DNA from 3 places in the Nocardioides sp. FY1077 genome. Region 3 is predicted to be linked to each of the others. Evidence: predicted binding sites of a transcription regulator. Region 3 holds the regulator's gene; each other region holds the start of a gene.

The links. Region 3 encodes LexA, which represses DNA repair genes until DNA is damaged. Its sites were predicted from a motif close to TCGAACANNTGTTCGA; they were not measured.
Region 1: a site for LexA is predicted at 5,807-5,822, ahead of AC4OR8_RS11445 (DUF6504 family protein). Genes of this name have one in related genera too.
Region 2: a site for LexA is predicted at 6,245-6,260, ahead of ruvC (crossover junction endodeoxyribonuclease RuvC). Genes of this name have one in related genera too.

The regions. Positions count from the first base shown of each region.
Region 1 covers NZ_JBZWDB010000003.1:403,904-413,700, forward strand. Annotated here, with positions in the region: gene AC4OR8_RS11420 (transglutaminase TgpA family protein) at 1-1,953, shown strand, start outside; gene AC4OR8_RS11425 (SCO2097 family morphological protein) at 2,150-2,611, opposite strand; gene dinB (DNA polymerase IV) at 2,777-3,976, opposite strand; gene AC4OR8_RS11435 (methyltransferase domain-containing protein) at 4,040-4,801, opposite strand; gene AC4OR8_RS11440 (SAV_6107 family HEPN domain-containing protein) at 4,939-5,403, opposite strand; gene AC4OR8_RS11445 (DUF6504 family protein) at 5,403-5,702, opposite strand; gene AC4OR8_RS11450 (GNAT family N-acetyltransferase) at 5,954-6,433, shown strand; gene AC4OR8_RS11455 (hypothetical protein) at 6,489-6,974, opposite strand; gene AC4OR8_RS11460 (YbaK/EbsC family protein) at 7,127-7,606, shown strand; gene AC4OR8_RS11465 (MOSC domain-containing protein) at 7,590-8,093, shown strand; gene AC4OR8_RS11470 (phytoene desaturase family protein) at 8,135-9,454, shown strand; gene metF (methylenetetrahydrofolate reductase [NAD(P)H]) at 9,444-9,797, opposite strand, start outside.
Region 2 covers NZ_JBZWDB010000003.1:102,982-112,778, reverse strand. Annotated here, with positions in the region: gene AC4OR8_RS10090 (TetR/AcrR family transcriptional regulator) at 1-661, shown strand, start outside; gene AC4OR8_RS10085 (HIT family protein) at 658-1,209, shown strand; gene AC4OR8_RS10080 (inositol monophosphatase family protein) at 1,206-2,000, shown strand; gene pgsA (phosphatidylinositol phosphate synthase) at 2,013-2,642, shown strand; gene pdxS (pyridoxal 5'-phosphate synthase lyase subunit PdxS) at 2,697-3,605, shown strand; gene AC4OR8_RS10065 (hypothetical protein) at 3,642-4,436, opposite strand; partial or broken gene pdxT (pyridoxal 5'-phosphate synthase glutaminase subunit PdxT) at 4,653-5,246, shown strand; gene AC4OR8_RS10055 (YebC/PmpR family DNA-binding transcriptional regulator) at 5,305-6,072, shown strand; gene ruvC (crossover junction endodeoxyribonuclease RuvC) at 6,274-6,861, shown strand; gene ruvA (Holliday junction branch migration protein RuvA) at 6,858-7,454, shown strand; gene ruvB (Holliday junction branch migration DNA helicase RuvB) at 7,456-8,529, shown strand; gene yajC (preprotein translocase subunit YajC) at 8,706-9,041, shown strand; gene secD (protein translocase subunit SecD) at 9,043-9,797, shown strand, end outside.
Region 3 covers NZ_JBZWDB010000003.1:1,134,330-1,144,126, forward strand. Annotated here, with positions in the region: gene AC4OR8_RS15000 (MFS transporter) at 1-99, shown strand, start outside; gene AC4OR8_RS15005 (vitamin B12-dependent ribonucleotide reductase) at 202-3,120, opposite strand; gene nrdR (transcriptional regulator NrdR) at 3,319-3,819, opposite strand; gene AC4OR8_RS15015 (hypothetical protein) at 4,264-4,635, shown strand; gene AC4OR8_RS15020 (LysM peptidoglycan-binding domain-containing protein) at 4,839-5,156, opposite strand; gene lexA (transcriptional repressor LexA) at 5,544-6,269, shown strand; gene AC4OR8_RS15030 (MXAN_6640 family putative metalloprotease) at 6,453-8,093, shown strand; gene AC4OR8_RS15035 (alkaline phosphatase D family protein) at 8,195-9,797, shown strand, end outside.

The DNA of each region.
Region 1 (9,797 bases), 730 kb from region 3:
CTGGCCGGCACCGAGCTGACGTGGTGGGTGTTCGTGCTGGCCGCGGCCGGCTTCATGACGATGCTGTACCTGCAGGAGGGCGAGCAGGTCACCCGCTGGGGACGCTCGGTCGACGAGCAGGCCCACGACGCCACGACCCCCGTGCGCCCGGCGCCCCCCGGCACCGGCGTCCGCGCCGGCGCCACCCGCACCGGCGCCTGGGTGATCGGCGGGGTGGCCGTCGCGCTGGCGGTCGTCGTCCCCCTGGCGGTGCCGACCCTGCAGGTGAGCGCCTTCGACCTCGGGCGCGGTGACGACGGCGACGACGACATCGAGATCGACAACCCGATGCTCGACCTGCGCCGCGACCTGCGCCGCGAGGCCGACGTCCCGCTGCTGCAGGTCGCCACGAACGACCCCGACCCGTCGTACCTGCGGATCTCGGTGCTGAACCGCTTCACCGGCGACCAGTGGAGCTCGGGCGACCGGGCCATCCCCACCACCAACCTGCCCGACGGCCGGATGCCTGCCCTGGAGGGCGTGCGCGACGACGTCCCGCGCGAGCAGTACGACTACCGCCTCGACGTGGGCGACGACTTCCAGTCGACCTGGCTGCCGACCTACGCCCCGATCCGCGAGATCGCCGCCGAGGGCGACTGGCGCTACGACGAGTCGACGATGGACTTCCTGGCCAGCTCCGACGACCTCGACACCGCGGGCCTCTCCTACGAGATGACCGGGGTGGAGCTCGACCTGAGCGCCGAGGAGCTCGCGGCCGCGCCGTCGGCGGCGGGCATGGTGGCGTCGTCCTACACCGACCTGCCGACCGACATGCCGCCGATCGTGCGCGACCTGGCCACCCGGGTGACCGCCGACCAGCCCACCCGGTTCGCGCAGGCCGTGGCGCTGCAGGAGTGGTTCCGCTCCGAGTTCACCTACGACATCGAGCAGGCCTCGGCCGCCAACGGCGTCGACGCCCTGGAGGAGTTCCTCACCGACGCCCCCGGCGGCAGGGTGGGCTACTGCGAGCAGTTCGCCTCGGCCATGGCCGTGATGGCACGTCAGCTCGGCATCCCCTCCCGCGTCGCGGTGGGCTTCCTGCGACCCGACGAGGTCGCGCCCGCCACCTGGGAGTACAGCGCCTACGACCTGCACGCCTGGCCCGAGCTCTACATCGCGGGCTCCGGCTGGGTGCGCTTCGAGCCGACCCCGCCCGACCGCTCGGGCGACTCCCCCGGCTACACCGCCGACGTCCCCCAGCCGCAGCAGGAGCCGAGCGACGACGCCTCGACCACCCGCGAGCCGGCCGCCACCGTGGCACCGCGTCCCGTGCCGAGCACCGACCCGGTGCTCCCGGAGGGCGCCGAGGCCGACAGCGGCGGCGACGACGAGGCCGGCGGGTTCCCGTGGGCACCCGTCGGTGGCGGCCTCGCCGGTGCGGCGCTGCTCGCGGTGGGCCTCGTGCTCCCCCGTGCGTTGCGCACCCGCCGCCGCGAGGTGCGCCTGGCCGGCGGACCCGAGGGCGTGTGGGAGGAGCTGCGGGCCACCGCGGTCGACCTCGGCCACCCCTGGCCCGACCAGCGCTCGCTGCGCCACACCGGCACGACCCTGGTCGGCTGGTACGGCGACCCCGACGCCGCGCCGCTCGACCGGCCGCGCCGGGGGTCGGGCGTCGCTCCCGAGGCCGCGCTGGCCACCACCCGCGTCGTGGGCTCGCTGGAACGGTTGCGCTACGCGCGGGGCGGCGCCGCTGCGGCGGTGGCCTCCGACGACGCCCTGCGCGCCGACGCCGCCGTCAGCCTGGCCGCGCTCGAGGCGGGCGTGTCACCGCGGGCCCGACGCCGGGCGCACTGGTGGCCGCGCTCGGTGGTCTCGCCCCGCCGTCGTGGCGCCCCTGCGGCCACCGCCACCCCGTCGTCGTTGCTGTCCACCCCGCGGGGCCCGTCAGTCGCCGTGGTCGACGAGGTGCGCTGACCCGGCCGTCGGCCGCCCGTTCAGAGGCGGTCAACGGTGCGGCCGCCAACGGTCGGCCGCACCGGGCACCGGGCACCGGCCCCCGGTTGAGCGACCGGGGGCGCGAGCACCGGTCGGTGAGGTCGGGTGAACGGCCTCGGACCGGCCTGCGCGCGGCGCGGTCAGGAGCGGTGCGGTCAGGAGCTGGAGAGGCGGCTCAGAAGCCGCCGTTCTCCTCGCGGCGGCGGCGCCAGCGCTCCTCGGTGCGCTCCATGAAGGTGCCGGACTTGCGGGGGCGGCGGGTCGAGCGGGCCTTGGAACGGCCACGGCCCGAGCGGCCGCCCTCGATGACGGTGAAGCCGGACGCCGGGTGGGCGCCCCCGCCCTGCACCTCGGCGGCCGCAGCGGCCTGCTGTCCCTTGACGGCGTTGAGCCCGATGGTCGCCGAGGCCAGCATGATGACGAAGCCCACGATCCCGATGGGGTAGACCTGGGTGACCACTCCGGTCATCAGGACCACGATGCCGAGCAGGAACACGACGCCGGCGAGGATGGCGCGGCGGCGCGCGGAGCGGCGCAGCGACGTGCCGCGCAGCGTGGAGGCGAACTTCGGATCCTCTTCCGAGAGGGCGCGCTCCATCTGCTCGAGCAGTCGCAGCTCCTCTTCGGAGAGTGGCACGGGATCCTCCAGGGTCGACCGGTTCGTCGACGGCTCGCGCCGTCATGACAAGTCTAGGCAGGCGATGTGCGTCACGGTAGGCGCGTGCACAAATTGCTGTGCCGGTGAGCGGGGCCGTCCACCACACCGGCCTGCTCACCGTGCCACGCCCGCGCCGGGCGCGGCTCACCCCAGCAGGCTGGCCGGTCGGACCGCGGCCGACCCGAAGCGGCGGGCGGCCCGGTCGACCGCGCGGTCGGCCTCCGACCAGCCGTGCTCGCGCTCCCCCAGCTCGAGCTGGTGGTGCACGCTGCCGCGCGGCACCAGCCCCTCCACGCGCACCCCGACCAGGCGCAGCCGCGACCGCGGCGTGCCGAGGGCGTCGAACAGGCCGGCCGCAGCGCGGTAGACGTCCTGGGTGACGTCGCTGGGCTCGCCCAGCGTGCGCGAGCGGCTGATCGTGGTGAAGTCGGTGAACCGCACGGTGATCGCGACGGTGCGCCCCGCCATCCGGGCAGCACGCATCCGGGTGGTGACGGTGCCGGTGAGCCGGAGCAGCTCGCGCAGCACGACGTCGCGGTCGTCGACGTCGCGGCCGAACGTGTGCTGGGCGCCCATCGACCGCTCGGGGTCGCCCCCGCCGAAGCCGGGCGCCCGGCGGGTGACCACCTCGCGCCGGTCGGTGCCCCACGCCAGCTGGTGGAGGTGGGCGCCGAGGCCGGTGCCGACGGTGCGCTGGAGGGTGTCGAGCGGGGTGTGGGCGACCTGCCCCACGGTGACCAGGCCGTGGCGGTGGAGCATCGCGCGGGTCTTCTCCCCCACGCCGTGCAGCTCACCGACGTCGAGGGGGTGCAGGAACGCGGTGACCTCGTCGGGGGGCACCACGACGACGCCGTCGGGCTTGGCGCGGCGGCTGGCCAGCTTGGCCACCGACAGCGACGCGGCCGCGCCCACCGAGCAGGTGATGCCCTGCTCGTCGTGGATCGTGGCGCGCAGCCGCTCGGCGATCGCCTCGGGCGGGCCGAGCCGGCGCACCGCGCCCCGCACGTCGAGGAACGCCTCGTCGAGCGACATCGCCTCCACCAGCGGTGTCACCCGGCGGAAGTTCTCCATCACCGCCGCCGACACGGTCTGCACGACCGCGAAGTCGGGTCGGATCACCACCGCCTGCGGGCAGAGCCGCTTGGCCCGGGCGGTCGGCATCGCCGAGCGGACGCCGAAGCCGCGGGCGAGGTAGTTGGCCGAGAGCACCACCCCGCGGTGCCCGCCGCCGACGACCACCGGGACGTCCTGGAGGTCGGGGCGGTCGCGCGTGGCCACCGAGGCGTAGAAGGCGTCCATGTCGACGTGGAGGATGGGCGTCGCCACGTCCGGGGCGCCGCTCACCACGACCGCGCCCGTCCTCGGGCGCGGGACCCGCCGACGGCGCCGCTCAGGGCCCCGGGGTCGTCAGTGCGCGAGCAGGTGCAGCTGCGTGGCGAGCGGGAGGTACTCCGGACGTCGTGACACCGCCCGCTCCAGCTCGACCAGCGCGGCCGCGGCGCCCGGCTCGAGGTCGAGCAGCGAGCCGGGGACGAGGTCGGCGAAGACCCGCACGGCGTGCACCGACGACAGCGCGAGCCCCGCGTCGGAGAGCAGGTCGACGATCTCGTCGTGGGTGAAGCGGCGTCCCGAGCGACCGCTGAGCGGCTGGTCGGCGGTGGTGTCGAGGAGGGTGAGGGCCTGGCCGAAGTGCCCGGCCATGGCGCGGGCGACCACCGCCGCGTGGCGCTGGGCCACCAGCAGGCTGAGGGTCGCGCCCGGCCGCATCGCCTCCTGCAGTGCCGCCAGCGCGGCCGCGGGGTCGTCGACCACCTCGAGCACGCCGTGGCACAGCACGACGTCGGCGCTGGCCGCGGCGACCACGTCGGGCAGCGTGGAGAGGTCGCCCTGCTGGCCGGAGACCTCGACCCCGCGCTCGCGCGCCCGGCGTGCGAGCGAGGCGAGCGCGTCGGGGCTGGGGTCGACCACCGAGACGCGGTGGCCGAGCTCGGCGACCCGCACGGCGAGGCCACCGGTGCCGCCGCCGATGTCGAGCACGTCGAGGCCACCGGGGCCGCCGTCGTCGAGGACGCCGCGCAGCGCCTCCCACACCACGGCGGTGCGGGCGGCGCCCCGCCGCTCGCCGGGTCGCTCGGGGGGACGCTCGCCGGGCCGCTCGGTCGGTGCCATGCGGCCCACCCTAGGGGACTCCGGTGGCGCTCCCCGGGCCCCGGTGCCCCGCGCTGGGCGCCCGGTTGCGAGCGCCCGCGCCGCCTCGACCCGGCGGGGGCGGGTGGCGGGGACAGGTGGGGCACGGGTGGGCGACCTCAGCCGGCGCGGGCGATGCGCTCGGCGGGTGCCGCGTGGGGCACCAGCCCGAGCGACTGCTCGACCACGCCGAGGAACCGGTCGGCGTCGCGCACGAGGTCGTCGGCCTCCCGCTCGGTGACCGCGCGGCGCGAGCCGGCCTCGGCCGCCGCCCGCTTCGCGGCCCCGGCGGCGAAGAAGGTGGCCCACTCGGCGAGCTCGGGGGCGACCTCGGTGAGCAGCACCCAGGCGTTCTTCTGCGGGCGCCGCCGCGCCGGGGCGGGCTGGGCCCGCGCCGCGAGCAGCGCGGCGGCGGCCCGCAGCGCGCTGACGTGGGCGCAGGCGTAGCGGGTGGGCACCTCGGTGGAGGTCATCGCCTCCTGCAGCGACTCGGCGGCGCGGGCGAGGTAGGAGTGGGTGGTCGCCGAGAGGGCGTAGGGGTGGGGCTGCGGCGCCGGCACCGACGAGCGACGCGAGGTGGCCATCACCGGCCCCCGCACCTGGCGAGGTCGGCGGACCCGGCGGACCCGGTGGGGTCGGCCGACCCGGTGAGCCGCCAGCCACCGTCGGTGGTGTCGTGCACCAGCTCGAAGACCTCGCGCTCGCGCCCGGCCCCGCAGCCCGCCTCCACCTGCCAGCGGTGCTGCGACCACGGCGCGTCGAGCCAGCGGGCCAGCACCGCCCGCACCTTCCACACCCGCCCGCGCCACAGGAACTGCTCGGGGGCCTCCGCGCCCGCCACCGCTGCGGTGCGCACCTCGATCGGGTCGTCGTCTCGTGTCATGGTCCACCTCGTTCGTCTCGTCGACCCGCACCGACCCCGGGCGCCCCGCCTCCGGGGCGGGTGCCGGCGGGGACGGGGGTCGAGGTCGCCCCCGCCGGCAGTGTTCGAACACGCGTTCGAACACAGGACGAAGGTACACCGCCGCACCGACAGCGCGTCAAGGGCGAGGACGCGCCGCACTCGACCGGGCCGGGCGGGGCCGGTCGGGACCCGGCGTGGTCCCGCCCCGGTGTCGCGGTGGACACTCGGGCATGGACCACCTCGACGTCGCCGGCACCCGCCACACCGTCGCGCGCGCCACGCGCAGCGACCTGCCCGAGATCGTGGCGCTGCTGCGCGACGACCCGCTGGGCGCCACCCGCGAGCTCGACGACCTCGCGCCGTACGAGGCGGCGTTCACCGCCGTCGACGCCGACGACCGGCACCTACTCGTCGTGGTGCGCGAGCCCCGTGGCGCCGCGGTGGCCACCCTGCAGCTCACCCTCCTGCCCGGCCTCGCGCGCGGTGGGGCGACCCGGTTGCAGGTCGAGGGGGTGCGGGTGGCCGCGTCAGCGCGCGACACCGGCCTCGGCGCGGCGCTGCTGGACTGGTCGCACCGCTGGGGCCGCGAGCGGGGAGCCGTGCTGGCCCAGCTGACCACCGACACGAGCCGCACCGGGGCCCACCGGTTCTACGAGCGGCTGGGGTACGCCGCCACGCACCTCGGCCTCAAGCGTCCGCTGGACGACTGAGGCCGCTCAGGCTGTGCACCGGGCGGGCGCGCCCGGCGGGCGGGGCCGGTCGGCGTCAGGCCGGCTGCCGGACGTCGCCGCGCATGAACGCGTTGGTGTCGCGGTGCCACAGCGCGGCGAGAACCCCGGCGTCGACGACCAGGGCGAGGTAGGAGATCGCGACGAACACCGCCGGCGGGTCGATGCGGATGCCGCCGATCGTGGCCACCGCGATCATCACGACGACCGCCGTCAGGCTCAGCCGGGCCCAGTTGTGGGCGTCGCGCAGGAACACCACCAGCACGGCCAGCAGCATGGCCATCACCACGAACAGCACCGCCGCCACCTGGAAGAACTGCGGGATGACGATCGGCTCCTCGGCCTTGAACTGCTCCAGGCTCTGGGTCTGCAGGATCTCCTGGGCCGAGCGGCTGCCCTCGGCCCAGTTGAGGATCAGCTCGTCACGCAGCAGGCCGGTGAGGACGGTGGTCACCCCGCCCACGACCACGAGCAGCGTCAGCAGCGCCACCGCGACCCGCAACGACCTCGGCTGCTGGCGCACCATCTCGTTCCTCCGTCCGTCACGACCCTGATCGCCAGCATCGTCCCAGACGGGCGCCCGACGGGCGTCCGACGGGGTCGCGACCGGGCCACCCGGGGCGCGAGCGCGCCGGGGACTGCCACGTCCGCCGCGCGGGCGCCTAGGGTCGGGGCATGGACCACGAGCACCTGGGCATCACCCGATTCCGCGAGGCGCACCGCGCCCGCGGCGGCCGCGGGGAGGTCGTGGTGCTCCCAGCCGCGGTCCACACCGCCGCCCTGGCCGCCGAGGCGCTGGGCTGCGAGGTGGGGGCGATCGCCAACAGCCTGCTCTTCGACGCCGACGGCGCACCGGTGCTGGTGCTGACCTCGGGCGCCCACCGCGTCGACACGACCGCGGTGTCACGGCGCCTCGGCACGCCCCGGCTGCGCCGGGCCACGCCCGACTTCGTGCGCCGCCACACCGGCCAGGTCATCGGCGGGGTCTCCCCCGTCGGCCACCCCGAGCGCGTCCCGACCCACGTCGACACCTGGCTGAGCCGGCACCCCGTGGTGTGGGCCGCGGCCGGCCACCCGGCGGCGGTGTTCTCCACGACGTACGACGAGCTGGTCGAGATGACCGGCGGGAGCCCGGTGGATGTCGAGGGCCCCTGAGGCCCCCGACCTCGAGCCTGCCCGCCCTGCCGCCGCCGGGCCCGGACCCGTGGTCACCGAGCTGTGGGTGGCCCCGCAGCGTCACGCCCCGATGGAGCCCCGCGACGAGGTCCGGGTCGAGGCGGGGGCGGGCGTCGTCGGCGACCGCTTCCACGGCAGCCGCCACCGCCACGTCACCGTGCAGTCGGCCGAGGCGCTCGCCGAGGCCGCAGCGGCCCTGGGCGCGCCGGTTACGGCAGCGGCGACCCGACGCACCGTGACGGTCAGCCACGGCCGGGTGCCGACCACCCCGGGCGACCGGGTGCGGGTCGGCGAGGTGGAGCTCGAGGTCGTGCGGGTGGCGGCGCCGTGCGCGCTGATGGAGCGCTCGATCGGCCCGGGTGGCGCCGCGGCGCTGCGTCGGCGCGGCGGCTCGGTGCTGCGGGCCCTGACCTCCGGCACGGTGCGGGTGGGCGACGCCGTCACCGGTCTCGAGCCGACGCGGTGAGCGCCGCCCGGCGCCGACCTACCGGGGCCTAGGGTCTGCCCATGGCGCGCGTGGTGGTGGTCGGCGGGGGGTACGGCGGGATGGCCGCGGCCGTGCGGCTTGCCAAGCTCGGCCACCGGGTGAGCCTCCTCGAGCGCTCGACCCACCTCGGCGGCGCCCTCGCCGCGCGCCACCAGGACGGGTTCACCTGGGACGCCGGCCCCACCTCCACCCTGCTGCCGGCCGCCCTGCGCGACCTGTTCCGCAAGTCGGGCCGCCCGCTGGAGCGCGAGCTCGAGCTGGTGCCGCTCGACCTGGTGCGCGAGCACCGCTTCGCCGACCGCTCCCGGCTGCGGCTGCCGGTCGGCCGGGCCCCGCAGGTGCGCGCCTTCGACGAGCTCGGCGACGGCCTCGGCGCGCGCTGGGCCGACTGGACTGCGTCGTTCACCGACGACTGGGAGGTGCTGCGCCGCGGCTACCTCGAGGTGCCCTGGCAGCGCGAGGAGCTGCCCCGCGAGGTGGCGGCGCGCCTGGGCTCGCGCGAGACCCTCCACCGGCGCCTGCGCCGCACCTTCCGCGACGAGCGGCTGCGCGCGGTGGCCGCCCACCCGTTCACCGCCGACGGCCACGACCCGCGCAACGTGCCGGCGTGGGCCGGGCTGGTCTCCTACGTCGAGCAGCGCTTCGGGGCCTGGATCGTGCCGGGCGGCATGCACCAGGTGGGCGCGGCGCTGGCCGCCCGCCTGGCCACCCGCCGGGTGGAGGTCGTGACCGGCACGGCGGTGCGCGACGTCGTGCTGCGCGGCGGGCGGGTGGTGGCGGTGGCCACCGACGCCGGTGAGGCGGACGCCGACGTGGTCGTGCTCGGCGTCGACCCGCGCGGGCTGCCGTCGGTGGCGGGCCTGGTGGAGCGCACGATGCCGGCCATCCCCCCGACCGTGTGCCACCTCGGCCTGGAGGGCGACCTGCCCGACCTGCCCCACGAGGTCGTCCTGCACGGCGACCCGACCCTGGTGGTGCGCACCGGCGGCCAGGCCCCCGACGGCGCCGCGGCCTGGACGCTGCACGGGCGCGGTCGCCTCGCCGAGGACGTCGTCACCGCCCTGGCGCGCGCGCAGGTCGACGTGCGCCGCCAGGTCGTCACCCGCCTCGACCTGACCCCGCGCGAGCTGGTGCAGGAGTGGGGCGGCTCACCGCTGGGCGTGCTGTGGCAGGGCCGCGCCACCGTGCGGCGCCGGCTCGGCCCGGACACCCCGGTGCCGGGCTTGTACGCCGCCGGCGCCCACGCCACGCCCGGAGCGGGCCTGCCGTTCGTGGCGCTGTCAGCCGCGCTCGTGGCGCAGGCCGTCGGGCCGGCCGAGGGCGTGCGCGTCAGAGGTTGACGTCGAGCTTCTCGAAGATCTCCAGCGTGGCCCGCGAGCGGTTCAGCGTGTAGAAGTGCAGCCCCGGCGCGCCGCCCTCGAGCAGCTCCTCGCACAGCTCGGCGGCCGCGGCGATGCCCTCCGCGCGCATCGACACCGGGTCACCGTCGTGGGCGGCGATGCGGGCCACCACCTCCTCGGGCACGTCGGTGCCGATGAGCTCGCCCTGGCGCCGGATCGCGGCCAGGTTGAGGATCGGCATGATGCCCGGCAGGACCGGCAGGTCGACGCCGCGGTCGCGCACGCGGTCGACGAGGCCGAAGTAGTCGGCGGCGCGGAAGAACATCTGGGTCACCGCGAACTC
Region 2 (9,797 bases), 1.0 Mb from region 3:
GTACGCCGAGCAGGCCGGGCTGAGCCGCAGCGTGCTCTACCGCCACTTCGCCGACCGCGCCGACCTCGACCGCGCCGTGCAGACCCAGATCGTCGACGCGCTGGCCGCCGAGCTGCTGCCCGCGGTCACCCTCGACGGCACCATCCCCGACATCGTGCGCCGCGTCGTGCGCACCTACGTCGACTGGGCCGTCACCCACCCCGCGCTCCACCACGTGGCCGCGCAGGACACCTCCTCCGACGGCACCGGCCCCCTGCAGCAGGGCATCGAGCGCATCGCCACCCAGGTCGCCGAGCTGATCACCACCGCCATGGAGGTGCTGGGCCTCGAGGTCACCGACGACGAGCGCGCCGCCGTCGACCCGCTGGTCTTCGGGCTGGTGGGCGCGGTGTTCGGCGCCGTGCGCCGGTGGATGTCGCGCCCGGGCCACACGCCGCCGGCCACGGTCCTGGTCGACATCACCACCGACTCGGTGTGGTTCATCCTGCGCGGCCACGCCCGCACCCTCGGCCTCACGCTGCAGCACGACCAGCCCGTCGAGGAGCTGCTCGCCGCCCAGGCCGCCGCCCGCGCGGCCGCCGCCGGGGCCGACGAGCCGGCGCGCGTCGTACGCCGTGCGGTGCCGGCCGGGCCGGCCGGGCCGGTCGAGGTAGTGCGGTGAGCGGCGTGCGGCTGCAGGACGGCGTGGGGGAGCCCGACGACCTCGAGCGGCTGTGGACGCCCCACCGGATGGCCTACATCCGTGGGGAGAACAAGCCGTCCGACACCACGTCGGGGCAGTGCCCGTTCTGCCGCATCCCGGCCCTGCCCGACGCCGACAGCCTGGTGGTGCACCGCGGCGAGCTGGCGTTCGTGCTGCTGAACCTCTACCCCTACGCGCCCGGCCACCTCATGGTCTGCCCCTACCGCCACCTCGCCGACTACACCGAGACCACCGACCAGGAGGCCGCCGAGATCGCCGACCTCACCCGCACCGCGATGCGGGTCGTGCGGGCCACCTCGCGCGCCGAGGGCTTCAACATCGGGATGAACCAGGGTGCGGTGGCCGGCGCCGGCATCGCCGCCCACCTCCACCAGCACGTCGTGCCGCGCTGGCCCGGCGACCAGAACTTCATGCCGATCATCGGGCGCACCAAGACCCTGCCCGAGCTGCTCGACGACACCCGCGACCTGCTGGCCGCCGCCTGGCCCGGGCCCACCGCGTCGTGAGCACCGCCTCGACCGCGGACGCCGGGCTCGCCGCCGCGCTCGTCCGCGACGCCGGCCGGCTGGCCCGCCGGATGCGCGCCGAGGGCCTGGCCACCGAGCACAAGACGTCGGTCTCCGACGTGGTCACCGCCGCCGACCGCGCCGCCGAGGCGCTGGTGCTCGACCGGCTGGTCGCCGAGCGGGCCGCCGACGGCGTGCTGGGCGAGGAGGGCACGGCCCGGGCCGGTACCAGCGGCCGCACCTGGGTGGTCGACCCCGTCGACGGCACCTACAACTTCGTGCGCGGCCTCACCGGGTGGTGCTCGGCGCTCGCGCTGGTCGACGGCGACGACCTGCTCCTCGGCGCCGTGCACCAGCCCCACACCGACCACACCTGGGTGGGCGGGCCAGGCCTGCCCACCACCGTCGACGGGGAGCCCCTGCCGCCGCTGGTCGACCGGCCGCTGGCCGAGTCGTGCGTGGCGACGTACCTGCACCCGCCGCTGCACCCCACGCCCGTGGGTCGGGCCTGGGCCCACGCCCTCGAGCCCGCCGCCACGCTGCGGATGCTGGGGTCGGGCTCGATGGACGCCGTGCTGGCCGCCGAGGGCCGCGTCGACGTCGTCGTGCAGCACACCGTGCCCGACTGGGACCGCCTGCCCGGGCAGGCCCTGCTGCTCGGCGTCGGCGGCGCCGCGCGCGAGGTGGAGGCCGCGGGGCGGCGCTGGTACGTCGCCGGCGTACCGACCGCGGTGGCCGAGGTGTGCGCGCGGCTGGTGGCCGACGCGGGCGCGCGGCCCGGCGACCGCTAACCTGCTCCCGCCATGATGGAACGTTTCCGCGCCTTCTGGACGAAGGTCATCGCCCCGGTCGCCCACCTGCTCATCCGCCTCGGCGTGAGCGCCGACGTGGTGACCCTCGTCGGCACGATCGGCCTCAGCGCCGGTGCGCTGGTCTTCTTCCCCCAGGGCATGCTGCTCACCGGCGTGCTGGTGGCCACGGCGTTCGTCTTCTCCGACCTGATCGACGGCTACATGGCCCGCACCCAGGGCACGAGCAGCAAGTTCGGTGCGTTCCTCGACTCCACCCTCGACCGCATCGGCGACGGCGCCATCTTCATCGGCCTCGCGCTGTACTTCGCCGGCCCCGGCGACAGCACCCTCTACCTCGTGCTGTGCCTGGTCTGCCTGCTGATGGGCGGGGTCACCTCGTACGCCCGCGCCAAGGCGGAGGGGCTGGGTTACACCGCGAAGGTCGGCATCGCCGAGCGGGCCGACCGCCTCGTCGCCATCCTGGTGATGACCGGGCTGAGCGCCATCTTCGACCTCCCGATCCTGCTCCACGTCGTGCTGTGGGCGCTCGCCGCGGCCAGCACCGTCACCGTGGTGCAGCGCATCTGGGTGGTGCGCCAGCAGGCCCTCGCCGAGGCGGCCGCGCCGGGCCCGCACGCCTGACCGGCGGCCCGTCGGTGAATGTGACCGGGAGGTAAACAACCGTAGGCTCGGGGCATGTCCGAGACCTCTGCGCAGCCCACGTCAGCGACCGGCACCACCCGCGTGAAGCGCGGGATGGCCGACATGCTCAAGGGCGGCGTCATCATGGACGTCGTCACCGCCGAGCAGGCCAAGATCGCCGAGGACGCCGGCGCCGTGGCCGTCATGGCGCTGGAGCGGGTGCCGGCCGACATCCGCGCCCAGGGCGGCGTCTCGAGGATGAGCGACCCCGACATGATCGACTCGATCATCGACACCGTCTCGATCCCGGTGATGGCCAAGGCCCGCATCGGCCACTTCGCCGAGGCGCAGGTCTTGCAGAGCCTCGGCGTCGACTACATCGACGAGTCGGAGGTGCTGACGCCCGCCGACTACGCCAACCACATCGACAAGTGGCAGTTCACCGTGCCGTTCGTGTGCGGCGCCACCAACCTCGGCGAGGCGCTGCGCCGCATCTCCGAGGGCGCGGCGATGATCCGCTCCAAGGGCGAGGCCGGCACCGGTGACGTCTCCAACGCGGTCATGCACATGCGCACCATCGGCGGTGAGATCCGTCGGCTCTCCTCGCTGTTGCCCGACGAGCTGTACGTCGCGGCGAAGGAGCTGCAGGCGCCGTACGACCTCGTCGTGGAGGTGGCCCGGCGCGGTGCGCTGCCGGTGGTGCTGTTCACCGCCGGCGGGATCGCCACCCCCGCCGACGCCGCGATGATGATGCAGCTCGGCGCGCAGGGCGTGTTCGTGGGCTCGGGCATCTTCAAGTCCGGCAACCCCGCGCAGCGCGCGGAGGCCATCGTCAAGGCCACCACCTTCCACGACGACCCCGACGTGGTCGCCAAGGTCTCCCGCGGCCTCGGCGAGGCCATGGTCGGCATCAACGTCGACGAGATCCCGCAGCCACACCGCCTGGCCGAGCGCGGCTGGTGACCCTCGTCCCCTCGGCTCGCTGCGCCGGGGTGCGCGTCAGCGGAGCTCGGGGCAGGTGAGCCGCGCGCGGTCGGCGGCGCCGAGCGCGTCGTAGTCGCCGACCAGGTCGAGCACCCGGCCGCGCTCGTCGAGGTAGGCGCGGAAGTCGTAGGGCCGGGCGGCCCAGTAGAGCTGCGGCTCGCCACCGTCGGCGACGGTGTAGGCGCCCGACGGCTCGCCCATCACCGCGACCACCGCCGCGCGGTCGCTGCCGAGCGCCACGTCGCACCAGCGGGCCACCCACCGGTCGGTGACCCCCTCGCCCGCCGCGGCGTCGCCGCGCGGGCCGGTGTCGGCGACCTGCCACGCGGCGTCGGCGTACGTCATCGTGACGGTCTGGTCGATGTCGGCCAGGTCGACCGCGAGCAGCACCCGCTCCGCGGTGGCGCTGGTGACCTCCACGGCGCCGGCCGCGGTGGCGAGGGCCTCGGTCGGCTCGCTCCACAGCACGTCCACGAACACCGGGCACGGGTCGCCCTGCGCCGCCCGCCCGAGCAGGATCGCCCGCTGCCGCAGCTCGATGGTGAACCCCGGCGCGTGGCGCGCGCAGGCCGCTTCCGGGTCGCGCGCCTCGAGCGCGGCCATCCAGGCGCGGTACGCCGTCGCCGCTGCTGCTCCGGGCTGGTCGTCGGTGGCGCCGGTGTTCCCGGCGTCGGGGGTGGCCGTCGGTGCTGTCGCGCCGGGCGAGGGCGTGCCGCCCGTCGAGGCCAGTGGCCGGGCGGGCTGCTCCTCGGCGCACGACACCGTCGGGCCGAGCAGTGCCAGGAGCGCGAGCGCGGCAGCGGTTCTCACCCGACGACCGGGGGACTGCGCCGAGCGCGGTGACGGGCGGGGCCGGTGAGGCAGGACGCGCGGGTCTCGTGGCCTCGGTCGCACGGCCGCAACTGTGCCACGCGCAGGACCACGCGCAGGACCACGCGGGTGACTACGCTCGGGACCACCCGGCGCCGGGGACGGGCCCGAGGCCTGCCCGCGGCGTCCGGCCGGCCACCTCCTAGCATCGCCCGGGTGAGCACCCCCGTCGTCGGCGTCCTGGCCCTGCAGGGCGACGTCGCCGACCACGTCGCGACCCTCGCCGCGCTCGGCGTCGAGGCCCGCACGGTGCGCCGTCCCGAGGAGCTGGCCGCCGTCGACGCGCTCGTCGTGCCGGGCGGGGAGTCGACCACGATGATCCGGCTGGTGCGGGCCTTCGACCTGCTGGAGCCGCTGCGCGCGCGCATCGCGGGCGGGCTGCCGGTGCTCGGCACCTGCGCCGGGATGATCCTGCTCGCCGACCGCGTCGAGGACGCCGCCCCCGGGCAGGAGACGCTCGGCGGGCTCGACGTCACGGTGCGCCGCAACGCCTTCGGCCGCCAGGTCGACTCGTTCGAGGGCGAGGTGGAGGTCAGCGGCCTCGACGCCCCGGTGCACGCAGTCTTCATCCGGGCGCCGTGGATCGAGGACGCCGGTGCCGCGGTGGAGGTGCTCGCCCGTGTCGGGCAGGGGCCGGCCGTGGGTAGGATCGTCGCGGTCCGCCAAGGACCGCTGATGGCGACGTCGTTCCACCCCGAGGTCGGGGGAGACGCCCGCGTCCACGGGTTGTTCCTGGACACGGTCGCCCAGCACGCACGCACGCTCGCGCTGACGCCGGGCGCGGAGTCGACGGAGGAAGAGGGATCGCATGTCGGGGCACTCCAAGTGGGCGACCACCAAGCACAAGAAGGCCGTCGTCGACGCCAAGCGCGGCAAGATGTTCGCCAAGCTGATCAAGAACATCGAGGTCGCGGCCCGCATGGGCGGCGGTGACGTCACCGGCAACCCGACGCTGTTCGACGCGATCCAGAAGGCCAAGAAGTCCTCGGTCCCGAACGACAACATCGACCGCGCGGTCAAGCGCGGCTCCGGCGCGGAGACCGGCGGCGCCGACTACCAGACGATCATGTACGAGGGCTACGGCCCCGCCGGTGTCGCGATGCTCATCGAGTGCCTCACCGACAACAAGAACCGCGCCGCCATGGAGGTGCGCACCGCGATGTCGCGCAACGGCGGCTCGCTGGCCGACCCCGGCTCGGTGTCGTTCCTGTTCAACCGCAAGGGCGTCGTGGTCGTGCCGGCCGAGCAGGAGGGCCGCACGGTCACCGAGGACGACGTGCTCGAGGCCACCCTCGAGGCCGGCGCCGACGCCGTGAACGACCTGGGCGAGGCCTTCGAGGTCGTCTCGGAGTCCACCGACCTGGTCGCGGTGCGCACCGCCCTGCAGGCCGCCGGCATCGACTACGACTCCGCCGACGCCTCCTTCGTGCCCGACATGCAGGTGGCCCTCGACAAGGACGCCGCGGCCAAGATGCTGCGCCTCGTCGACGTCCTCGAGGACCTCGACGACGTGCAGAACCTCTACGCCAACTTCGACGTCCCCGACACCGTGATGGCCGAGCTGGAAGACGCCTGACCCGCCGAGCCTGCGAGGCGGGGCAGGCGTCGCCGGTGGTCGAGCGAGGAGCGCGGCCGAGCCTGCGAGGCCGCGACCGACGTGTCGAGACCAGCCTGACCCGCCGAGCCCGACCCCGAGGACGCGCCCGCGTGTCGCGGCGCCGTACGTCGGCACCCGCGGTTAGCGTGGGACGAACACATGTTCGACGGAAGGCGACGGATGCGCGTGCTCGGGATCGACCCCGGACTGACCCGCTGCGGCATGGGCCTGGTCGAGGGCTCGGTGGGGCGGCCGCTGTCGCTGGTGGACGTCGGCGTGCTGCGCACGTCCTCCGACCTGCCGGTGGCCGAGCGGCTGGTGACCATCGAGAAGGGCGTGGACGCCTGGCTCGACGAGCACCGGCCCGACGCCGTGGCGGTGGAGCGGGTCTTCGCCCGCTCCGACGTCAGCACCGTGATGGGCACCGCCCAGGCCAGCGGCATCGCGATGGTCTGCGCCGCCCGGCGCGGGCTGCCGGTGGCGCTGCACACCCCCAGCGAGGTGAAGGCCGCGGTCTCCGGCAACGGCCGCGCCGACAAGGCGCAGGTGGGGGCGATGGTGGTGCGCATCCTGCGTCTGGAGGTGCTGCCGAAGCCCGCGGACGCCGCGGACGCCCTGGCCCTGGCCATCACCCACATCTGGCGCGGTGGCGCGCAGGCCCGCCTCGACGCGGCCGTCGCCTCCCAGCGCCGCGCCGCACCCACGACCACCACCGGGCCCACCACCCGGCCCGCGACCCGCACCCGACCCACCAGGAGCCTCACGTGATCGCGTTCGTGCGCGGCCAGGTGGCCGCGGTGTCCCTGTCCAGCGCGGTGCTGGAGGTGGGCGGGGTCGGCCTCGAGCTGCTGTGCACCCCGGGCACCCTCGCCTCGTTGCGGCTCGGCCAGCCCGCCACGCTGCCCACCAGCATGGTGGTGCGCGAGGACTCCCTCACCCTGTTCGGCTTCCTCGACGACGACGAGAAGACCTGCTTCGAGCTGGTGCAGACCGCCTCCGGCGTGGGGCCCAAGCTGGCCCAGGCGATGCTCGCGGTGCTCAGCCCTGACGACCTGCGCCGGGCCGTGGCCGGCGAGGACGTCAAGACGCTGACCCGGGTGCCGGGCATCGGGCAGAAGGGGGCCCAGCGCATCATCCTCGAGCTCAAGGACCGCATCGGTGCCCCCGGCCAGGGCACCACCGCGACGCCGGTGCCCGCTGTCGACGCGTGGCGCGACCAGGTCACCACGGGCCTGGTCGGGCTGGGCTGGTCGGCCAAGGACGCCGAGCGCGCCGCCGACGCCGTCGCCCCCGACCCCGGCACCACCCCCGACGTGCCGTCGCTGCTGCGCGCCGCGCTGCAGAGCCTGAGCAGGGCCTGACGTGCACGAGGACGAGCTCGAGGCCGCCGAGGAGGCCCACTTCCGCTCGCTGACCACCGCCGACGCCGACGCCGACGAGCGCGCCGTCGAGGCGGCGCTGCGCCCGCGCAGCCTCGACGAGGTGGTGGGGCAGGTGCGGGTGCGCGACCAGCTCGGCCTGGTGCTGGAGGCGGCCCGCCTGCGCGGCCGCGCCCCCGACCACGTCCTGCTCTCGGGCCCGCCCGGCCTCGGCAAGACGACGCTGGCGATGATCATCGCCCACGAGATGTCGACGCCGCTGCGCCTGACCAGCGGCCCCGCGATCACCCACGCCGGCGACCTCGCCGCGATCCTCTCGGGCCTCAACGAGGGCGAGGTGCTGTTCATCGACGAGATCCACCGGATGTCGCGCCCGGCCGAGGAGATGCTCTACATGGCCATGGAGGACTTCCGGGTCGACGTGATCATCGGCAAGGGCCCCGGCGCCACCGCCATCCCGCTGGAGATCCCGCCGTTCACCCTCGTCGGCGCCACCACCCGCGCCGGGCTGCTGCCCGGTCCGCTGCGCGACCGGTTCGGCTTCACCGCCCACCTGGAGTTCTACGAGCCCCACGAGCTCGACCTGATCGTCCACCGCTCCGCGGGCCTCCTGGGCGTCGAGCTCACCGACGAGGGGTCGGCGGAGATCGCCTCGCGCTCGCGCGGCACCCCGCGCATCGCCAACCGGCTGCTGCGCCGGGTGCGCGACTACGCGCAGGTGCGCGCCGACGGCGTCGTCACGCTGCCGGTCGCCCGCGCCGCCCTCGACCTGTACGAGGTCGACGAGCTCGGCCTCGACCGCCTCGACCGCGGCGTCATCGACGTCCTGTGCCGGCGCTTCGGCGGCGGCCCGGTCGGCGTGTCCACCCTCGCGGTGGCCGTGGGGGAGGAGCGCGAGACCGTCGAGGAGGTCGCCGAGCCGTTCCTGGTGCGCAACGGGTTCCTGGCCCGCACGCCGCGCGGGCGCGTGGCCACCCCGGCGGCGTGGCGCCACCTCGGGCTGGTGCCGCCCACGACGGCGGCGCCCGGGGTCGACGAGGCCCTCTTCACCGAGTGACCGCGGTGCCGCGCGCTGTCGTGGCACCCCCCGTGGCCCGCGTCGCAACACCCCCGTGACGGTGGTGCGCTCCGTGGCCTGGGCCACGGTTACACTTTGCCGTCGGTCGGCCCCCCGGGACATCGTCCTGGTCGTCGTGGGCCGCCCACCCCACTCCCTGCTCGAGAGGTTCCGTCGTGTCGACGCTCGTCAACCTGCTGCCGATCGTCCTGATCGCGCTGGTGTTCTGGCTGCTGATCATCCGGCCCCAGGCGCGGCGCGCGAAGGAGCTGCAGCGCATGCAGGGCTCGCTGGGGGTGGGTGACGAGGTCATGCTCACCTCGGGTGTCTTCGGCTCCGTGCGCGACATCACCGACGAGCACGTCGCGGTCGAGGTCGCCCCCGGCGTGGTGATCCGGGTCGTCCGGGGCGCCATCGGCTCCGTCGTCCCGGCCCACGACCCCACCACCGACACGACGGACCCCACCGACCCGCGCGAGCGGGACGGGCGCGGCGAGCCCGAGGAGATCTGACATGGCACGAGCGACCGGCCGCCCCGGACGCACCCTGGTGGTGTTCTTCCTCGGCGTGGCGATCCTCTACGGGCTCACCGCCCTCGCCGGCACCTGGAAGCCGGCCCTCGGGCTCGACCTGCAGGGCGGCACCCGCATCATCCTGATCGCCGACGGCGACCCGTCGGAGGAGAACCTCGACGAGGCCCGCCAGATCATCGACGACCGCGTCAACGGGCAGGGCGTCACCGAGGGCGAGGTCGTGGCCTCCGACGGCAACATCACCGTCGAGGTGCCCGGCGAGGACCAGAGCGAGCTCGTCGACACCGTGCAGCGCACCGCCCAGCTGCGCTTCCGCGTGGTCGCCTGCAGCCCGGTCTCCGGCTTCGCCTGCGGCACCGCCGCGCAAGGCCAGACCGGCATCCCTTCCGACGTGCCGTCGGTGGGGGCCCCCGGGGCGAACCAGGGCGGCACCCAGGGCGGGCAGACCGGCCAGGGCGGTGACCAGGGCGGCGCGAACCAGGGTGGCGCAGACCAGGGCGGCGCCGAGCAGGGCAGCAACCGTCCTGCCCCCGGCTTCGCCCAGCGCGCCGGCACCTCCGACACCACCAGCCCGTCGACGTCCCCGTCCGCCAGCGCCGACCCCAGCGCCGACCCCAGCAGCGACCCCAGCGCCAGCAGTGACCCCAGCGCCAGCGCCTCCCCGTCCGACGGCGCGTCGCCGGCCAACGCCGCGATGGACAGCTGTGTCGCGGCGGCCGCCGACGACCCCACGCT
Region 3 (9,797 bases):
CAGATCACATACGCCGTGCTGGCCGTGGTGGTGGGTCTGCTCGCCGCACTGGGGGCCTCCAGCCTCACCCATTCCCGCACCGCCGACGAACCGCACTGATCGAGCCGAGCCGCCTGGCTCACCGGCGAGACGATCACCCGTTCACCGCAACTACGACGGGCCCGACACCTCGAGGTGTCGGGCCCGTCGCTGGAGCTGGTGTCAGCTGCAGCCGGAGGTGCTGCCGCAGCCCTCGCAGACATAGCAGGAGCCGGCGGGGCGCATCTTGGTGCCGCAGGTGAAGCAGAGCGGGGAGTCGATCGCGGTGCCGGTGATCTTCTCCATCAGCTCGGCGGAGGTGTGGGCCTCCTTGGCCGGCTGCGCCGGGACCTCACGCTGCGAGGCGCCGGTCGTGTCGTGGGTGACCACACCCTCGACGGTGTCGGTCTCGGGCTCGACGACCGGGGCGGAGGCGACGGGCGCGTCCTCGATCAGCTCCGCGGCACCACCGGTCTCCTCGACGGGCTCGTAGGAGCCGGTCTCGAGGTAGCGCTGGCGCTCGTCGGCGGAGTAGATACCCATGCCCTGGCGCTCCTCGTAGGGCAGGTAGTCCAGCGCCAGACGGCGGAAGATGTAGTCCATGATCGACTGGCTCATCCGCACGTCGGGGTCGTCGGTGAGGCCGGCCGGCTCGAAGCGCAGGTTGGTGAACTTTGAGACGTAGGTCTCCAGCGGCACGCCGTACTGCAGGCCGATGCTCACCGCGATCGAGAACGCATCCATCACGCCGGCCAGGGTCGAGCCCTGCTTGCCGAGCTTGAGGAAGATCTCGCCCAGCTCGCCGTCGTCGTGGGCACCCGAGGTCATGTACCCCTCGGCACCGCCCACGGTGAAGGAGGTGGTGCGCGAGACGCGCGACTTCGGCAGGCGCTTGCGGGTGGGGGCGTAGACGACCTTCTCGACGACCTTGGTCTCGACCGGCGCGGTCGGGGCGTCGGCGGCCTTGTTGGAGTCGGTGCCCTTGTTCTCGCCCTTGCCCGACGACATGGGCTGGCCGACCTTGCACATGTCGCGGTAGATCGCGGTGGCCTTGAGGCCGAGCTTCCACGACTGGAAGTAGACGTCCTCGATCTCCTCGACCGTGGCGGTCTCGGGGAGGTTGACGGTCTTGGAGATCGCACCGGAGAGGAACGGCTGGCAGGCCGCCATCATCCGCACGTGGCCCATCGGCTTGAGCGAGCGGGCGCCCATCGCGGTGTCGAAGACCTCGTAGTGCTCCTGGCGCAGGCCGGGGGCGTCGATCACGTGGCCCTCGGCGGCGATGTGGGCGACGATCGCCTCGACCTGCTCGGGCTGGTAGCCCATCTTGCGCAGGGCACGCGGGATGGTCTGGTTGACGATCTGCATGGAGCCGCCGCCGACCAGCTTCTTGAACTTCACCAGCGAGAAGTCGGGCTCGATGCCGGTGGTGTCGCAGTCCATCATGAAGCCGATGGTGCCGGTGGGCGCGAGCACCGAGGCCTGCGCGTTGCGGAAGCCGTGGGTCGCGCCGAGCTCCTGCACCTGGGCCCAGGCGGCGGTGGCCAGCTTGTGCACCTGGCCGTCGGCGAGGTGGACCGGGCGCACAGTGTCGTTGGCCGCCTGGTGCTTGCGCATGACCCGCTTGTGGGCGTCGGCGTTGCGGGCGTAGCCGGCGTAGGGGCCGACGACGCCGGCCAGCTCGGCGGAGCGCTTGTAGGAGGTGCCGGTCATCAGCGAGGTGATGGTCGCGGCCATCGCCCGGCCGCCGTCGGAGTCGTAGCCCAGGCCCATCGCCATCAGCAGCGCGCCGAGGTTGGCGTAGCCGATGCCGAGCTGGCGGTAGTCGCGGGTGGTCTGGCCGATCGACTCGGTCGGGAAGTCGGCGAAGCAGATGGAGATGTCCATCGCGGTGATGATGAACTCCACGGCCTTCGCGAACAGCTCGCCGTCGAAGGTGTCGTCGTCCTTGAGGAACTTCAGCAGGTTGAGGCTGGCGAGGTTGCACGAGGAGTTGTCGAGCGACATGTACTCCGAGCACGGGTTGGACGCGGTGATCCGGCCGGTCTCGGGGTTGGTGTGCCAGTCGTTGATGGTGTCGTCGTACTGCAGGCCCGGGTCGGCGCACTCCCACGCGGCGGTGGCGATCTTGCGCCACAGCTCGCGGGCGTCCACGGTCTCGATGACCGAGCCGTCCTTGCGCGAGCGCAGGCCGAACTCGGTGCCGTCCTCGACGGCGCGCATGAACTCGTCGGAGACCCGCACGGAGTTGTTGGCGTTCTGGTACTGCACCGAGGTGATGTCCTCGCCGCCGAGGTCCATGTCGAAGCCGGCGTCGCGCAGCGCGCGGATCTTGTCCTCCTCGCGCGCCTTGGTCGCCACGAACTCCTCGATGTCGGGGTGGTCGACGTCGAGGACGACCATCTTCGCCGCGCGGCGGGTGGCGCCACCGGACTTGATGGTGCCGGCGGAGGCGTCGGCGCCGCGCATGAACGACACGGGGCCCGAGGCGGTGCCGCCGGAGGAGAGCAGCTCCTTGGAGGAGCGGATGCGGGAGAGGTTGAGGCCGGCGCCGGAGCCGCCCTTGAAGATGAACCCCTCCTCCTTGTACCAGTTCAGGATCGAGTCCATGGAGTCGTCGACGGAGAGGATGAAGCACGCCGAGACCTGCTGGGGCGAGGGGGTGCCGACGTTGAACCAGACCGGGGAGTTGAACGAGAAGTACTGGTGGACCAGGAGCCAGGTCAGCTCGTGCTCGAAGACCTCGGCGTCGGCGGGGCTGGCGAAGTACCCGTTGTCCTCGCCGCCCTTGCGGTAGGACGTGACGACCCGGTCGACGAGCTGCTTGAGGCTCTGCTCGCGCACGTCGGAGCCGACGGCGCCGCGGAAGTACTTCGTGGTGACGATGGTGGAGGCGTTGACCGACCAGAAGTCGGGGAACTCGACACCCTTCTGCTCGAAGACGGTCGCGCCGGTCTTCCAGTTGGTCTGGACGACGTCGCGGCGCTCCCAGGTCAGCTCGTCGTAGGGGTGCACGCCGGCGGTGCTGAACACCCGCTCGAAGCTGAGGCCCTTGCCTGCGGACGCGGCTCCGGTCTGGGCGCCGCTCATCGTCTCGGTCATTCGGTTGGTCTCCCTGGTTCGGCGGTGCGCGGGGCGCGGTGTGTGGCGTGCGGGGGGTGGCGCTGCGGTGGTGCGGGGGGCGACGTCCATGGTCGCGGCGACCACCGACAGTCACGGGGTCGCGTGGGCGGGCCCCGGGGAAGAGGTGGTGCGCCCGGCAGGTGGCTTCCCCACCACCTGCCGGGCGGTCTGTGGGCCCTACCCGGTGGGGGCAGGGGTGGGCGCGCCGTCGACCAGCTCGGTGAGCTGCTCGGCGCGCTGGGTGCGCAGCTCGGCGATCTCGGCCTCGAAGTCCTCGGCGGACTCGAAGGCCTTGTAGACCGACGCGAAGCGCAGGTAGGCGACCTCGTCGAGCTCGCGCAGCGGCGCGAGGATGGCCAGGCCGACCTCGTGGGCCGGCACCTCGGCCTGGCCGCGACCGCGCACGGTGTCTTCGACGGCCTGGCCCAGGCAGGCGAGGTCGTGCTCGGTGACCGGACGGCCCTTGCAGGCCTTGCGGGCGCCGGCGACGGCCTTGTCGCGGTGGAACGGCTCGGTGGCACCGGAGCGCTTCACCACGGCGAGCTGCATGAGCTCGACGGTGGAGAACCGCTCCTTGCACTCCAGGCACTGGCGACGTCGACGGATCGACCCGCCGTCCTCGGCCACGCGGGAGTCGAGGACCTTGGTGTCGGCGTGGTGGCAGAACGGGCAGTGCACGACGGGTCCTCCTCTCCCTCATTGGCGGCCCCGCACCGACCCGACACCCCGTGGGGGTGTGCAGTCGGTGTGGATAACCGGGCTCTTCCTGTGTAGAACACGCTTCGACCTGTGGGGCTTCCACCCCTGGCCTGTGCACTAGATGTGGATAACTACACCGGTGTAACTACTAGATGTAGGGAACCGTACGCCCGTCGAGGGCAGGGCGCAACCTGTTCGGCGAGTCGCGCGCCGGGCGTTTCGCTGCCGCCGCAAAGCCGCAGGTCAGCGCGCCGCGGACCGCTCGCCCGGCGGTCCGGACAGGTCCGTCACGGGCGTGTCGCGGGCGTCCAGGCCGCTCCGCCGGGCGGCCGAGCGGTGGTGGCGGGCGCGACGCCTCCTGATCTCCCGCTCCGACCTGCGCGTCCCGCTGCGCCGGGCGGGCACGTCGGACACAATGACCCGGTGAGCAGCGCGGGGAGACGAGCAGGCTCGCGCCGAGCCGCCAAGCCGCCCCGCACGTTCCAGCCGCGACTCCTCCTGCTCGCCCTCGCCGTCACGCTGTCGGTGGTGGCGTGGGGCTACCTCGTGTACGCCGCGATCGACTTCGGCACCACCGCCCGCGACGGCGACGTCCGCGCGTGGTGGTTCCTCGCCCTGGCCTCGCTAGGGGCCGTCGCGTGCCTGTTCGTCGGACTGGTGCTCGTCGCCCGGTTGTTGCGGGCGCTGGGGATCACCGCTCCCCCGTCCGGCGGGTCGCCGGCCTCGGGGGACGACGCGGACGACGCGGACGGTGGTCCCGCCACTGCTCCTGGTGGGCGGCGGGCCTCGCGCTGAGGCCTGGTCGTCGGTTCGGTGGTTTCGAGACGCTCGCTGCGCTCGCTCCTCAACCACCGAGCGCTGCGGTCGTTGCTCGCTCCCGGGGGACAGGAAAGGGGCAGGCCCGATGGGCCCGCCCCTCGTCTTCCCCAGCTCACCAGCCGGGGTCGAAGCGGCTGGTGAGGTCAGTGGCCGGGCGCGTGGCGCTGCCGGCGGGTGGATCAGCTGGTGGGGACCCGCAGCTGCTGGCCGGCGATCACCAGGCCGCCGTCGAGGTCGTTCAGGGTCTGGATCTCCGCGATCGCCCCACGCAGGTCGCCGTCGGCGGAGGTGGCGGCCGCGATGTCCCACAGGGTGTCACCGGTGCCGACGGTGATGACCTCGGTGGGCTGGGCCTGGGAGGTGGCCACGGAGCCGGCGGCCAGCCAGACCCCGACGGCGAGCACGACCAGCAGGGAGAGCGTGAACACGACCAGTCGGCCGCGGCGGGTCAGCCGCACGGTCGGGGCGTGGACGGGGTGCAGGGTCATCGTGCTCATGGGGACCTCCTGGGGAAGTGGCGGTCGGCCTCGGGTGGGGCTCGGTCGGTCACGCTGATGTCTAACGGGCGCCACCGACAGTCCTGGCGGACCGCCTGGAGTGGCCGAGTCGACCACACGTTCGATCGAACACATGAGCGAGAGTAGATCAGGTGTTCGACACCGCGCAAGGGTCCAGACGAACGGATGTTCGACCGGATCCGCGCCGGCGACGGGGACGGGCGCGACACGCCGTTCGAACAGGTGTTTGAAGTCGCCCGGCGCGACTGGCAGGGTGAGGCACGTCGCCCCCGCCGGGCGACGCACGACCTCCACCCGGACCCACGCACCCGGGCGGGGCACGAGGACCGGGCCGGCGCCAGCCGTGCCGGAGCAGAGAGGTGGACGATGGCGACGAACGAGGTGGGGGGCACGGTGTCCGAGTTCCCCGAAGGTGCTCCCGACGCGACGGGCCTGACCCCGCGCCAGCTGCGCGTGCTGGCCACGATTCGCGACGCGATCGAGAAGCGGGGCTACCCCCCGAGCATGCGCGAGATCGGCAACGCGGTGGGGCTGACCAGCACCTCCAGCGTGGCCCACCAGCTGAAGGTGCTCGAGGAGAAGGGCTTCCTCAAGCGCGACCCCAACCGCCCGCGTGCGCTCGAGGTGTTCCTGCCGGAGGTGCTCGCCGCACGCCGCTCGATCTCCGCGGCGGAGGAGTCGTCCTTCGACGAGACCGGTGTGGGCGACGCGATGCCCGCGGCGACGTACGTGCCGGTCGTCGGCCGCATCGCCGCCGGTGGCCCGATCCTGGCCGAGCAGCGGGTGGAGGACGTGTTCCCCCTGCCCAAGCAGCTCGTCGGCGACGGTCAGCTGTTCCTGCTCGAGGTGTCGGGTGAGTCGATGATCGACGCCGCGATCTGCAACGGCGACTACGTCGTCATCCGGCAGCAGCCGACCGCGAACAACGGCGAGATCGTCGCCGCGATGATCGACGGCGAGGCCACCGTCAAGACCTTCCAGCGCAAGGACGGCCAGGTCTGGCTGCTCCCCCACAACGACTCCTTCGAGCCCATCGACGGCACCCACGCCACGATCCTGGGCAAGGTCACCGCGGTCCTGCGCCGCGTCTGACCCGCTCCACCGGGGCCCACCGCTGCGGGCCCCGTCCCGCTCCGGGGCTGCCCCACCCGCGTCGCGCCGGGCCCGTCGGACCACCGACGGGCCCAGTGTCGCGTGCGGATCCGCCGAGTCGGCGCTGTCGGTGACGCGTGAGACGCTGGACGTCCTGCTCGTCCCCCACCCCCGGGAGCCCGCGTGCGTCGCACCCCCTCCGTCCTGCTCGCCCCCCTCGCCGCCCTCGCCCTGGGCGCGGGACTGCTGGTGCCGGCCGCGGCCGACCCGGTCGACGCCCCTGCTGGCGGTGCAGCGAGCGAGGCCGTCGAGGTAGTCGGTGAGGCGACCGGCGAGGTGACCCCGGCCCAGGCCGCGGAGGCGCTGGAGACGGTCGAGGAGCTCCTCGACCCGGACGCGACCCCGGCGACCGACCCCGACGTCGAGGCCACCGAGGCCCTGCGTGACCTCGCCCGCAGCCTGCCCGCGCTGTCGCCGACCGACCGCGCGACGGCGCGCAGCTACCTCGCGCGGCCCAGTGACGGCACAGCCGACCCGTTTGGCTCCGGTTACAGCGCCAGCGCTGGCGAACCCGGTTCCACGTGCAGCACGAACGTCTGCGTGCACTGGGTCGAGCGCAGTTCCGACAAGGTGGCAGACGACGAGGACGTCAGCACCGTGCCCGCCTACGTCGACACGACGCTCGCCACGTTGCAGAAGGTGCACGACACCTACGTGGCCGCGGGCTACCGGGCCCCGAAGCCCGACGGCGCCAAGGGCGGGAGCCCACTCACGGACGTCTACCTGGTCGATGTGGGTGGCGACAGCATCTACGGCTACTGCACCTCCGACCGGGCCATCCCCACCGGGGAACGCGCCGCTGACGTGCCTGCGTACTGCGTGCTCGACAACGACTTCCGCTCGGGCCAGTTCCCGGCGCACACCCCGCTGGAGAACCTGCAGGTCACCGCGGCCCACGAGTACTTCCACGCCGTGCAGTTCGCCTACGACGCCGACGAGGACGGGTGGTTCATCGAGGCCACTGCCACCTGGGCCGAGGACGAGGTCTACGACGCGGTCGACGACAACGTCACCTACCTGCGCTCCGGTCCGCTGGGCCGACCGCGGGCCTCGATGGACGGTGACAGCGACCTGCGGGTATACGGCGACTGGATCTTCTTCCGCCACCTCACCGAGGCGCTGCCCGCCAGCACCGGCGAGCTCCCCTCGCTGGTCCGCCGCGCCTGGGAGCGCGCCGACAGCGCCGTCGGCGGTCCCGACGAGTACTCGGTGCAGGCCGTGGCCGGTGCGCTCGGCGAGCGGGATGTCGCACTGCGCGACGCCTACGCCCGCTTCGCCGCCGACAACCGACGCCCCGGCCTGGCCTACGAGGAGGGCTCCGCGCAGCGCTACCCCACCGCCCCGCTGTGGCGCAGCGCCACCCTGTCGCCGACACAGCGCTCCACCGGGCGCCGCACCGTGCGCCTCGACCACCTCAGCAGCGCCACCCACCGGTTCACCCCCGGTGCGGGCCTCGACACCGGGTGGAAGCTCGCGCTCACGCTCGACCTGCCGGTGAGCGCCCGCGGCACCGAGGTCGCCCTCACCGTCGTGCCGACCAGCGGTCGGCCGACCACGCGGCTGCTCCGGCTCGGCGCCGACGGCGACGGCCGGGTCAACACCGGCTTCTCCGCTGCGGCCGTGCGCCAGGTCGAGGTCACCCTGGTCAACGCCAGCAGGCGCTACCGGTGCGGCGTGGCCCCCGAAGCGGGCTTCTCCTGCCAGGGCCGCTCGCGAGACGACGACCTGCGCTTCACGGTGGCCGGCCGCGCCGTCCGGGGCTGAGCCCCCGCCTGGTCACGGCGTGCCGGTGGCTCCCGGGTGAACACCTGGTGGCCACCCGCCTGCGGCCATGACGCGGGTGACGGCGCGTCGTTGAATGGATCGTGACCACCCCTGACCGCCCCTCCTCGTCGCCCGCCGACGCCCAGGTCGACCTGCGACCCCATCGACGCACGCTGCTCGCCACGGGCGCAGCCGGTGCCGTCGCCGTAGGCCTGCCCGCCGCCACGACGACGGCCGGTGCCACGGCGTCCGAGCCCGACGCTCCGCTCCGTGCGGGTGGCCGGGTGTTCCGGCACGGCGTGGCCTCGGGCGACCCCACGCCCGACGCGGTGGTGCTGTGGACCCGGGTGACCCCCACCGTCGCGGCGACACCGGGCTCGGGCCGCGGCCCGTCGGTGAGCGTGCGCTGGGAGGTCGCGACCGACGACCGGTTCCGCAGGATCGTGCGCCGCGGGCGGGTAGGCACCGGCCCGGGCCGTGACCACACCGTGAAGGTGGACGCCACCGGCCTGGAGCCGGCGACCTGGTACCACTACCGCTTCGTCCTGGGCGACCAGGTCAGCCCCACCGGGCGCACCCGCACCGCCCCGGCCCGCTTCGCCAAGCCCGGCAACCTGCGCTTCGGCGTGGTGTCGTGCGCGAACCTGCAGGCCGGGTACTTCGCCGCCTACCGCGGGCTGGCGGAGCGCGACGACCTCCACGCCATCCTGCACCTCGGCGACTACCTCTACGAGTACGGGCCCGGCGAGTACGGCATGGGCAACGACAACGTCGACGTCCGGGCGCACGTGCCGGCCCGGGAGATGGTGTCGCTGGCCGACTACCGCCAGCGTCACGCCCAGTACAAGACCGATCCCGACCTGCAGGCCGCCCACGCGCGCTACCCGTGGATCGTGACCTGGGACGACCACGAGGTCACCAACGACCAGTGGCGCAAGGGCGCCGAGAACCACACCCCCGGCACCGGTGAGGGCGGCGAGGGCGACTACCTGCGCCGTCGGGCCCGCGCCCACCGCGCCTACGACGAGTGGATGCCGCTGCGGATGGACGGCACCGCCGACCTGCGCGACGGCGCCCGCCTGTTCCGCCGGCTGCGCTTCGGCTCGCTGCTCGAGCTGAGCATGCTCGACCTGCGCACCTACCGCGACCAGCAGGTCGCCACCCCTGCGGTCGACCCCGCGGTCAGCGACCCCGACCGCACCATCACCGGACGCCAGCAGATGGAGTGGCTGAAGGACTCCCTGAGCCGCGACCACCGCCCGCAGTGGAAGCTCGTGGGCAACCCGGTGATGATCGCGCCGGTCACGTTCGCCGACCTGCCCGACGACCTGGTGCAGCCGGTCAACGACGTCACCGGGCTGCTGCCCAGCGACGGTGCGCCGTACAACGTCGACCAGTGGGACGGCTACACCGACGACCGCCGCGAGGTGTTCCAGCACCTGCGCGACCACCAGGTGAAGAACACCGTCTTCCTCACCGGCGACATCCACTCCGGGTGGGCCTGCGAGCTGCCGCTCGACCCGTCGACCTACCCCGCCGTCGGCGACTCCGTCGGCGTGGAGTTCGTGTGCACCTCGGTCACCTCGAACAACCTGAACGACATCACCGGCACCCCGCCGCGCACCACTTCGCTGGCCGTGGAGGAGACGATCAAGGCCAACAACCGCCACATCAAGTACCTGAACTTCGACGACCACGGCTTCT